DNA from 3 places in the Sphaerisporangium siamense genome. Region 3 is predicted to be linked to each of the others. Evidence: riboswitches for the same ligand, from Rfam matches in the RefSeq annotation. Region 3 holds a riboswitch; each other region holds the start of a gene.
The links. A riboswitch is a leader RNA that binds a small molecule or an ion and turns the genes downstream of it on or off. The one in region 3 is predicted to bind cyclic di-AMP.
Positions count from the first base shown of each region.

Region 1: another riboswitch for cyclic di-AMP. It lies ahead of BJ982_RS40405 (hypothetical protein); the one in region 3 lies ahead of BJ982_RS08825 (C40 family peptidase).
Region 2: another riboswitch for cyclic di-AMP. It lies ahead of BJ982_RS39950 (C40 family peptidase); the one in region 3 lies ahead of BJ982_RS08825 (C40 family peptidase).

Region 1 is NZ_JACHND010000001.1:3,177,570-3,180,836, reverse strand. Features, by position in the region: gene BJ982_RS14655 (helix-turn-helix domain-containing protein) at 1-864, shown strand, start outside; tRNA gene BJ982_RS14650 (tRNA-Lys) at 917-990, opposite strand; gene BJ982_RS40405 (hypothetical protein) at 1,106-1,693, opposite strand; cyclic di-AMP (ydaO/yuaA leader) riboswitch at 2,041-2,171, opposite strand; gene BJ982_RS14640 (OsmC family protein) at 2,778-3,176, opposite strand; gene BJ982_RS14635 (hypothetical protein) at 3,207-3,267, opposite strand, start outside.
Region 2 is NZ_JACHND010000001.1:7,031,986-7,035,252, forward strand. Features, by position in the region: gene BJ982_RS32065 (peptidase MA family metallohydrolase) at 1-128, opposite strand, end outside; gene BJ982_RS32070 (CHAP domain-containing protein) at 416-1,288, shown strand; gene BJ982_RS39950 (C40 family peptidase) at 1,396-1,968, opposite strand; cyclic di-AMP (ydaO/yuaA leader) riboswitch at 2,051-2,211, opposite strand; gene BJ982_RS32080 (ArsR/SmtB family transcription factor) at 2,646-3,221, shown strand; gene BJ982_RS32085 (MFS transporter) at 3,218-3,267, shown strand, end outside.
Region 3 is NZ_JACHND010000001.1:1,854,032-1,857,298, forward strand. Features, by position in the region: gene BJ982_RS08820 (helix-turn-helix domain-containing protein) at 599-790, shown strand; gene BJ982_RS08825 (C40 family peptidase) at 833-1,906, opposite strand; cyclic di-AMP (ydaO/yuaA leader) riboswitch at 1,912-2,105, opposite strand; gene BJ982_RS08830 (amino-acid N-acetyltransferase) at 2,488-3,060, shown strand; gene BJ982_RS40315 (RDD family protein) at 3,149-3,267, shown strand, end outside.

The sequences.
Region 1 (3,267 bases), 1.3 Mb from region 3:
GATCGGGAGCCGACGGCGGACGATCTTAGTCTGCTCGAATCCGCGGCCACCGAGATCGGAGTATTGATGGCCCTGCGGATCTCCGACCTCAGGCACCGTACGGAGCATTCCAAGCTGCTGCTTTCCGCGCTTCTCGGGGATTCGCCGGCGGGGCGGCGGCAGGCAGCGGAAACCCTGGTAAGGGAAGGGCTCATCGAGGACGTCGACCAATATTCCGTGCTCGTCTGCCAGGCCCCGGACACGCTTCCGAGATCGCTTGTCCGGCTGGCCGTGGAAGCGACTCTCGAATTCACCGCGCGGGCCACGACCGTGAAGATCGTCGGGGCCACGCTCGGGCTCGACGGGGTCGTTCTCTTTCCCCGTCCGGTCAATCGGGAAAGGCTCGACCGGGCGCTCTTCGGGCCTCGGCTGGAGGACATCGTCGCCGGGGTGGGGAGCGTGAAGCCCTCGCTGGCGGAGGCCGTCGACTCCTATCGGGAGGCGCGGCTCGCCTGCCGGGCCTCCCGGCTCGACCCGCAGCGGTACGGCAAACGGGTCTTCTGGGCGGATCTCGGGCTCGACCGGCTGCTGCTGCAGCTACCGCTGGAACGCCTGACCCCGGAGGACTTTCCGGTCGCGGTGCAGCGGCTCCTGGCATCGCCGCACGGGGTCGAGCTGGCGGGGACGCTGGAGGCGTATCTGGAGTGCGGCGGCGAGATCCAGGGCACGGCCCGCCGGCTGAGCGTCCACCGCAGCACGCTCTACTATCGGCTGGACCGCATCAGGGAGATCGTCGGCTACGACATCACCGACAGCGCGCTCCGCCTGGACCTGCACGCGGGCCTGCGGATCGCCCGCCTCGCGGGCCACTGGCCCAAGGGCTAGAGAAGACATGACAAACCCCAGCTCGAAGCACCCGAGCTGGGGTTTGTTCCTGTGCGCCGCCAGGGACTCGAACCCCGGACCCGCTGATTAAGAGTCAGCTGCTCTAACCAACTGAGCTAGCGGCGCATTCGGCTACGGCGACTTTAGCAGTCCCCGCGTGGCTCCGCACATCGGGCGGGCGGGCGTAGCCGTGCCTCACGGGGAGCCCCGCCGGCGTGGGGCTCCACGGTCTCGGGGGGCGTCAGTTGCCTTCGCCGGCGAGGGTGACGGGGGTGGGGGGCGGGGAGGCCGGCTTGGCGTCGCGGACGCCCCAGGCGCCGGTGGAGAACGGGACCGGGTAGTTCTTCTTGCCCACGCCGTCGCCCCACTTGGTGATCACGTACTCGACGTTGATGTGGCCGGCGTCGAAGCCCTTGACGGTGAGCGTGGTGTCGCTGAAGGCGCCGCCGGTCAGCTCCGCGAAGGTCTTGCCGTCGATGTCGAGCATCACGCCGTTGTTGGAGGGGATGCCCGGGCCGCGGTCGCCGATGAAGAAGGGGGCCTTCTTGCCCTTGTAGAACACGTATCCCTCGGTGCCGAGCGGCCAGCTCGGGCTGGCGAACAGGCCCTTCTGCATCGGCTTGCCGATGGCGGGGAGACCGGTGTCGCCCATGCGCCCGGAGGCGTCGTCCCAGAAGTAGGAGGCCTTGGTGGAGCCCTTGAGCAGGATGGGCTTGTCGACCTGGACGGTCGCGGCGGGCGTGGGGGTGGCGTCGTCGGCGTGGGCCGCGACGGTGGTGGCGCCGAAGGCGGTGGTGGCTGCGAGGCAGGCGCCGAGGATACAGGACATCGGTCGCCAGTTAGGGGGTACAGCGAAAGAAGTCATGGGGAGATCGGATCTTTCATCAGAAGACAAAGGCCGCACTCCGGGCCGCGCCGGGACGGGGGTGGAAAGCGCTGTCACTCAGGGGGCCGGCGGGGCAGTGCGCCCATCGCCGGGCCGGCGCGTTCCGTGTGGTGCAAGCAGGTGCAAGTAGGGCTGTGGCGTTCTCGCCACGACGTCACAGAGGGCGAGCGCGAAGGTGTCGCCCGGTGGACGGCTGCTACGAGCCGACTTGTCCGCCGCTTCTGACGGCGAAGATCCGGGGCTTATGGTAGCCCGGGGAATGGGCTCCGCGGAGTGGGGTGCTCCACTCGGTCTCCTCTCCAATCACGTCTACCGGGTTAGCTGACGGGTTCGGGCTTGGAGTAGCTCCCTACCGCTGGCGCGGATTCACCCCAAAGGACGTGGGTCCCCGGCTCCCCTCGGCCACGTACGGCCTTGGAGACTCGACGGCGGGCGGCGGCCTTCGGGCTGAAGACCAGGTCACCGCCCGTCTTGGGTTAAGACCTTACCCACTTAGTCAGGACAAAGCCAACGTTATCCCCCAAAAGTATTAGAAGATCTACCTCTTGACCACGAACTTCGCGTTTCGGGCATCCTCTGCCGGTAACCCGCACCGCCCCCGCGCCGCTCCAGGGGCGCGGGGGGTAAAGACGGTAAGTAAAGAGGAGGACGCCGTCACGTGCCCGGGATGCCGTCGCGCGAGAGGACGGCCACGTCGGGTCCACGGGGATCGGCGAGGGGGCACGGGGGCGAAAGGTGGGGACATGTGTCGGGGCCGGGCAGTCCCCCGCCTGCCCGGCCCCGATCTCAAACGGTCCGGCGCCGATGCCTTCCCCCAAACGCATCGGGCGGTCCCGCTGACGGACGCGGTCCCCCACCGCGTCCTTTCAGAAAAGATCTCGCAGGCCCCGCAGGATGCCGGTCGCATCCCTTGTGACCTGCCTTAACACTACATACCGGGGCCTGAGCTGCTCGTCATCGCAGGGTATAGATTCGGTCAGAGTCCCAGGGGTTGACCGGGTACGGATGGACCCGGAGGCGCAGGCGGCTATTCAGGCAGTTCGAGCGCGACCTCGACGCCCTCCTGGAGGGTGCGGCTCACGGTGCAGTACTTCTCGTGCACCCGCCGCGCCACCGCGCGGTACACCTCGTCGGCCTTGTCGTCGCCCTCGGGAAGCTCGACGTCGTAGGTGATGGTGATCGTGCCGAGCAGGTTGGACTCGGCCTTGTCGGCCTGGACGGTCATGGCCAGGCGCACGAGCCGATGGTCGCGCTGGGCGGTGAGGGGCTCCACCGTGACGATGTTGCAGCCGCCCACCGCGGCCAGCAGGAGCTCGACGGGGGTGAAGACCCCTTCGTCGTCGCCGCCGCCCATGGCGACCTCCGCGCCGCGGGCGTTGCGCGCCACGAAGCCGCCGTCTGTTCGCTCAACGTTCACCGATGCCATGGCAGGAGCCTAGAGCCGGCGGACGCCTGGTCAGGCGTCCGGATGCTTGGACAGGTACGCGACGTAGACGGGGCGGAGCGCCTCGCCGAGA
Region 2 (3,267 bases), 5.2 Mb from region 3:
GGGGCCGCGAGGACGGCCGAGGCCCCGGGCGCGGCCGGGAGGGCGCCCCAGAGCGCCGGAGCGGCCGTCGGCGCGCTCAGGGCCGCCAGCAGGCCCGCCAGTGAGGCCCCCAGCCGGACGACGCGCATGCGGGCAATCTACCGGGCGCCCCGCCCCTGAAACGCGCCCCCGAGGGCGCGGCTCCGGGACGGGGTGAGGCACGCGCGACGGCGGGAACACTCCCTGTGGGCACGTCCTCGTCCTCGGAGGCGCGATCTGACGGGCGTGCCGGGCAGTCCTGGACGGCCGGAAGCCGCCCGGGCCGGGAAGGGCCCCGGCGGATCGCCTGAGGCGTCCGGCCGTGCACGCCTGACGGCTGCGGATCATCGACCACATTCCGCGTCAGGGGGCGCGTCACGACCCGTGGAGGCCGGCCATGAGCAAGGCCAAGATCAAAACGGAGTACGAGCTCGTACAGGAGAACGTCGACCAGCCCCCGTGGGGGCCCACCGAGCCGGACGAGGAGGAGGTCCTCATCGGTCTCGGCTACCACCTCAACGAGGAGACCGGCGTCTACGAAGGCTTGCCGAGGACCATGGTCACGGAGGCCGAGAGGATGCTCCAGGAGGCCCGCATGGACCTCGGGATGAGCGGCCGTCCGAACCAGATCACCGAGGACTACGCCTCGCGCAACGGCTCGGAGTTCCTGACGGCCCACTGGTGTGACATGGCGGTCACCCACTGGGCCCGGGAGTCCGGCAACAGGAAGGCGGTGCTGCCGGAGGGCGACCGGGCGTACACCGTCTGGCACGCCGAGGACGGCCTGCGGCTCGGCCGCTGGCACACGGGCACGGTGGCCCAGATCAAGGAGCACGCCCGCCCGGGGGCGATCATGTTCGTCGACCACCAGGGATCGAACGACATCGGCGCGATCGACCACGTGGGCGTGGTGGAGGTCAACCTGGGCGACGGCCGCCTGCAGACCATCGAGGGCAACGTGAGCGACAGGTGCGTCCGCACCGTGCGCGGCGCGGCCGACATCGCCGGATTCTGGAATCCCGCCTACAACTGGACGGAGGCCATGGTGGAGAAGCTTCCGACGCTCCACGAGGGCGACCACGGCAAGCACGTGCGGACGATGCATCACCTGATGCTGGCCCGGGACACCACGGGGCTGGAGGGCCTCGGGGACGACGCCTTCACCGCGGAGCACGCGGCCGGCATCCGCCGGCTGCAGCAGGCCGCGGGCGTCGAGGTCGACGCGATCGTCGGCCCTGAGACCTGGAGCGTGCTGCTCGCGGTCCGGTAGGGCCGCCGGGCGTCGCGTGCGCCGGGAACGCGAAGGCCCCGTCCGCCCGCGAGGGGTGAGGGGGACGGGGCCTTCGGTCCGGTGCGCTCAGCGCGGGCCCGGACCGGTCACGCGCCGGGGCGGACGGCTCCGACGAAGCTGCCCTTGCGGTAGCCGTTGAGCTTGTCGATCCGCACCCGCGAGCCGCTGTTCGGGGAGTGGATCATCTTGCCGTGGCCGACGTACATGCCGACGTGGCCGAGGCCGCGGAAGAACATCAGGTCGCCCGGCTGGAGGTGCTTCCACGAGACCTTCTTGCGCACCGCGCGGTACTGCGCGCCGGTGACACGGGGCAGCTTGACCCCGGCCTTGCGCCAGGAGTACAGGACCAGACCCGAGCAGTCGAACGCGCCGGGGCCGGTGGCGCCCCAGCGGTAGGGGTCGCCGATCTGCCTCTTGGCCACGGCCACGGCGGTGCGCGCCTTGACGCGCTGCCGTGCGGCCTTGCTCAGCTTGGTCTTCTTGGTCTTCTTGGTCTTCGACGTCTTCGCGGCCGTGGAGCCCGTGGTGGTCGCCGCCGACTCGCTCTGGGTGGTCGCCGCGGGTTCCGCCGAGGCCACCGGGGGAACGACGGGAGTGACCGGCGTGGCGGCGTCCGCCGCCGGCACCTGCAGGGTCGCCAGGGCGACGGAGGCCGTCACGGTCAGGACGGCGCCGCCGAGGGAGAACCTGGCGATTCGGGGCAGGCGGGGGCTAGGGGTGGTGCTGGACAGGATCGCTCCTAGAATCTTCCACTTACGCCTACCGGGTTAGCTGACGGATTCGGGCATGGAAGCAGCCCTACGGCGCGCGGGGCGCCGATTCACCCCCGGCCTTCCGGCTGGAAGGCCAATTGGGTCCCCGGCTCCGTGCTCCTTGCCGCACGGATTCGGCAGGCCGCCGCGGTGTGGGTTCCTTGTGGGGTTCCCGGTTTCGCCGGCATGTGCCGGCGACGACGGCCGAATGGATGGGTGGTACGTCGGCCGATCTTGCGGACCGGCCCTCGTTCGCGACGGCATGGCGTTGCTCGCCGCGGCCCAGAAGCTACACAGATTGCGAAATTCCAGCAAAGGGTGGGTCAACGAAACGTAGATCATTACGACTGATCACTAACCGATAACGCCTGCATATCAATGCCCTCTGTTACCCGAATGTGATTCCTCTCACATAGCCGGAAACATGGCCCGCCCTTCGTCACATCCGTCACATCCGTCACACAAGTCTTGATCTTGGACGGGCCGGATCGGCGGTTGCGGGCCTCTCCAGAGATGTCAATATGCAAGAGTTCTTTAGCAATGTCTGTTGCGCAAGGCATGTTGCTCATGCCAGCGTGGGGCCCATGGAGAACGAGAACGTCCGGCAGATCACCGACTCGCGCGTGCTGGCCGCCCTGGCCCATCCCCTGCGGCGCCGTCTCATGGACGCGCTCAAGGTCTACGGGCCCTGCACCGCCAGCATGCTGGCCGAGCACACCGGCCAGGCCGTGGCCAACGTCAGCCACCACCTGCGGGTCCTCGCCTCGGGCGAACTGGTCGAGGAGGCCCCCGAGCTGGCCCGCGACCGGCGTGAGCGCTGGTGGCGCCTGGTGTCGGCCTCGCTCCGGTGGTCCACCCGCGACTTCGAGTCCGACCCCGCCTCCGCCGCCGTGGCCGGCGCCGCCGAATCGCTCAACCTGGACCACCACGTGGCCATCGTCCGCGCCTACTACGCCATGACCGAGGACGAGCGCGCGGCCTGGGACAACGCGCCGTTCTCCGCCGACAAGTGGCTGCGGCTGACGCCCGCCGAGCTCGCCGAGGTGAGCCGGGAGGTCGTCGCCCTGTTCGACCGCTGGGCGGCCCGTGACGTCCCCGACGACGGCGCCTCCAGGGACCCGGTGTTCCTGTTCGCCTTCGGCGTCCCGGGGCGTCCATGAGCGCCCTGGACGCGCGATCCCCGCATCCCGGGCCGCCCGGCCGCTC
Region 3 (3,267 bases):
GCAGATAACGAAGACCAGTCCGTTCGCGGCGTGCCGATGACGCGCGCGTGATGGCCGGCCGCCCGGCGGAGATCCATATCGCAGCCGCGCCGCGGCGCCGCCTGCAGATTACGCCGCCCGTGGCCCATGCCGGGAATGCCCCCGTGACACCGCGCGCACGCGGCCGTGTCCAGCCGAAAATGATGGGAAAGGGCCTGTGATTTCACGCGAAATTATGGCTGGAGAGGCGTTGATCTTATATGCCTGGCATGGGGCGATCCGGGGTGTCCTGCCCGCCGACCTGCCGTGAACCGGCGCCACGGGGTCTCCGCCGCGTCCCGGCGCCGGTGCCGTCCATGATCGTCTTGCGGCTCGGCCTGCGGCTATGGGTTCGCGAACATGTCATGAGTAGTTCACATATGCACAGGTATGTCAATCGTAGCGGTAACGACTATGCGGGGCCGGTGCTTGACGACCTTTGAACGTGGCGTTTACCGTTCCTGACGGGCGGGCTAGAAGCATTCGAGTATGTTGCCGAGTTCGTCGTGGGGGAGGACACCCGATGGCGTATCCGGATCTGGTTTCCCGAGGGAATGACATTCACCCGGGATCAGACGGCGTGGGATTGAGCGACGATGATCTTCTATTGCTCGCCGAACTGGCCAAGGGCGTCACCGTCGACCGTGTCGGCCGGCGGCTGGACGTCAGCGGCAGGACGGTCCGGCGCCGCCTCCGGGGCATCTGCGACCGCATCGGCGTGGCCACCGCCATCGAGGCCGTGGCCTGGGCGGCGCGGCGGCGGCTGATCTAGCCCCCGGTCGCCGGCCCGCCCGCGTTCCCGCGCGTCGCCGTGTCAGTCGGCGATGCGCACGGCCCCGGCGAACGGACGGTTGCCGAGCGGGGCGACCCTCACCACGTCACCTGTGCGCGGGGCGTGCACCATCATGCCGCCGCCGATGTAGATGCCGACGTGGTGCAGGTCGCTGTAGAAGAAGACCAGGTCACCCGGGCGCATATCCTCACGCGAGACGTGGGTGCCCGCGGTCCACTGGTCGCCGGTGTAGTGCGGCAGGCTGATGCCCACCTTCTGGTAGGCCCACATCACCAGGCCGGAGCAGTCGAAGGTGCTCGGGCCGGCGGCGCCCCAGACGTACGGCCTGAGCTGCTGGGTCAGCGCCCACTTGGTGGCCTCGGCGGCCTTGCCGGTCCCCGGGATCGGGATGTCGATGCGGGTGGCCCTGCCGCCCGGCTGGCCGGCCTGCGCGAGGGCGCGCTTGAACAGCGAGCTCTCGGTCTTGGCGATCAGACCACGGATCTTGTCGCGCTGGGTGGACAGGCTGGACACCAGCTTCTTGACCTCGGCCTCGCGCGCCTTGGCGCCCGCCTTCGCGCGCTCGGCGATCTGCATGGCCTTGGTGATCTGCGCGACCTCCTCGCCCTGTTGCAACTGCAGGGCGTAGGTGGTCGCCGCGCGGTCCAGATAGCCGTCAGGATCGCCGGACATGGCCAGGGCCAGGGAGGAGCCCACCCCGCCGGTCATGTAGGCGTCCTGGGCGAGCAGGCCCGCCCTGCGGCGCTTCTCCTCAAGGTCGGCCTGGCTCTTGGTGAGCGTCTTCTTCGCCAGGTCCGCCGAGCGCTGGGCCTGCTTGAGCCGCTCCTTCTGGCCGTTGTACTGCTCGGTGAGCGACTCGATCTGGTTGTACAGGTCCTCGACCTGCTTCTTGAGCTGGGTGAGGCTCGGTTTGGGCTCGGCGGTCGCCGCCACGAGCGGGGAGCCGAAGGTGAGCACCGTCAGGGCGGTGGCGATGAGCGCGATGCGGCGTGGCAGCCGCCTGGGGATCGCGCCGGCGAGCCGGGCACGCGTCGTGTGTTCGCGGGGGCGGGCGTGCCTGCCCGCACTCTTTCCAGGCGTGCGCCTAGGCTGCACCAACGAGCTCCTCTCCTCGGCCGCTTACCGGGTTAGCTGACGGGTTCGGGCCGGAGCAGCCCTACCGAGTTCGCGATCATGGAGAACTCCATGCCTCCCTCTCGGATTCACCCCAGGAACAACGGCTCGCACGGTCGGGGCCCGTGCGCCGGTTGGGTCCCCGGCTCCCTGCCGCACGGGGACGCGGCCGGGATTAGGCGGCGCGGCCATCGCGGGGGCGATGACCGGCATCGACGCTGGACACTAGTGCAGCGCGGGTTCCTGCTCAACCAGAACTGCGGATTCTGTTGAGCTTTCACAACTGAGGTGTCACAGGACGATCACGCTCGAACCGCTGACCGACCCACTTTACCGTGCGTTTACGGCACTTTGCCCTCGCCTTGGCGACGGCGCCCGCAGGTGGGCGACTGTGCGGAACCTCAAACGATGCCCTGGTGGACCCCATGGACATCAAGTGTGCGCAACCTCACCTCCGGCCACCTGAGTGCGCACGCGTCCCCGGTTTCGGACCGTCCGTTATGTGCGGCGGCGGAACGGCGCGGCAGCCGGGCCGCTCGCCGGGGCGGATACGCTGGCGCTTCATGGAGCAGGTCGTGGAGTTCGTGCCGTCCGGCGGCACGCTCGTGGTGCGACGCGCCCGCACGCCCGACGTCCGGCGCATCAGGCGCCTGGTCGACGCGTACTCCGGCGACGGCCCCCGTCTGCTGCGCAAATCGACCGCCACCCTTTATGAGGACGTCCAGGAGTTCTGGGTGGCCGAGCGGGACGGCGTGGTGGTGGGCTGCGGCGCCCTCCATGTCCTCTGGGAGGATCTCGCCGAGATCCGCACCGTCGCGGTCGACGACTCCTGCCGCGGCCTGGGCATCGGGCATATGATCGTCTCCGCGCTCATCGAGGCGGCGCGCGAACTCGGGTTGCGGCGGGTGTTCTGCCTGACATTCGAGGTGGAATTCTTCGCCAAGCATGGGTTCATCCCGATCCAGGGCACTCCGGTCTCTCCTGAGGTGTACGCCGAGTTGCTCGACTCCTACGATGAGGGCGTAGCCGAGTTTCTCGATCTTGAACATGTCAAGCCCAACACCCTCGGCAACACGCGCATGCTTCTCCATTTGGTCCCACGCTCTGACCAGCGTGGTGACCCGGTGGAAAGGTGACTGTTGATGCCGCTGTCGCTACGTTGGGCAACACCACAGCATGCGTGTCTTACATATGTCGCATGCGAAGCCGAAGTGAGGTGACACGGTGAGCACCGGACAGCCGCCGTACCCACGCGATGAGCCGGGGGGCAACGAGTCCTCCGGCTCCCCGTATGGGCAGCACAACGCAGATCGGTCGCTCCCCGGCGCCGATCCGGAGGTGAC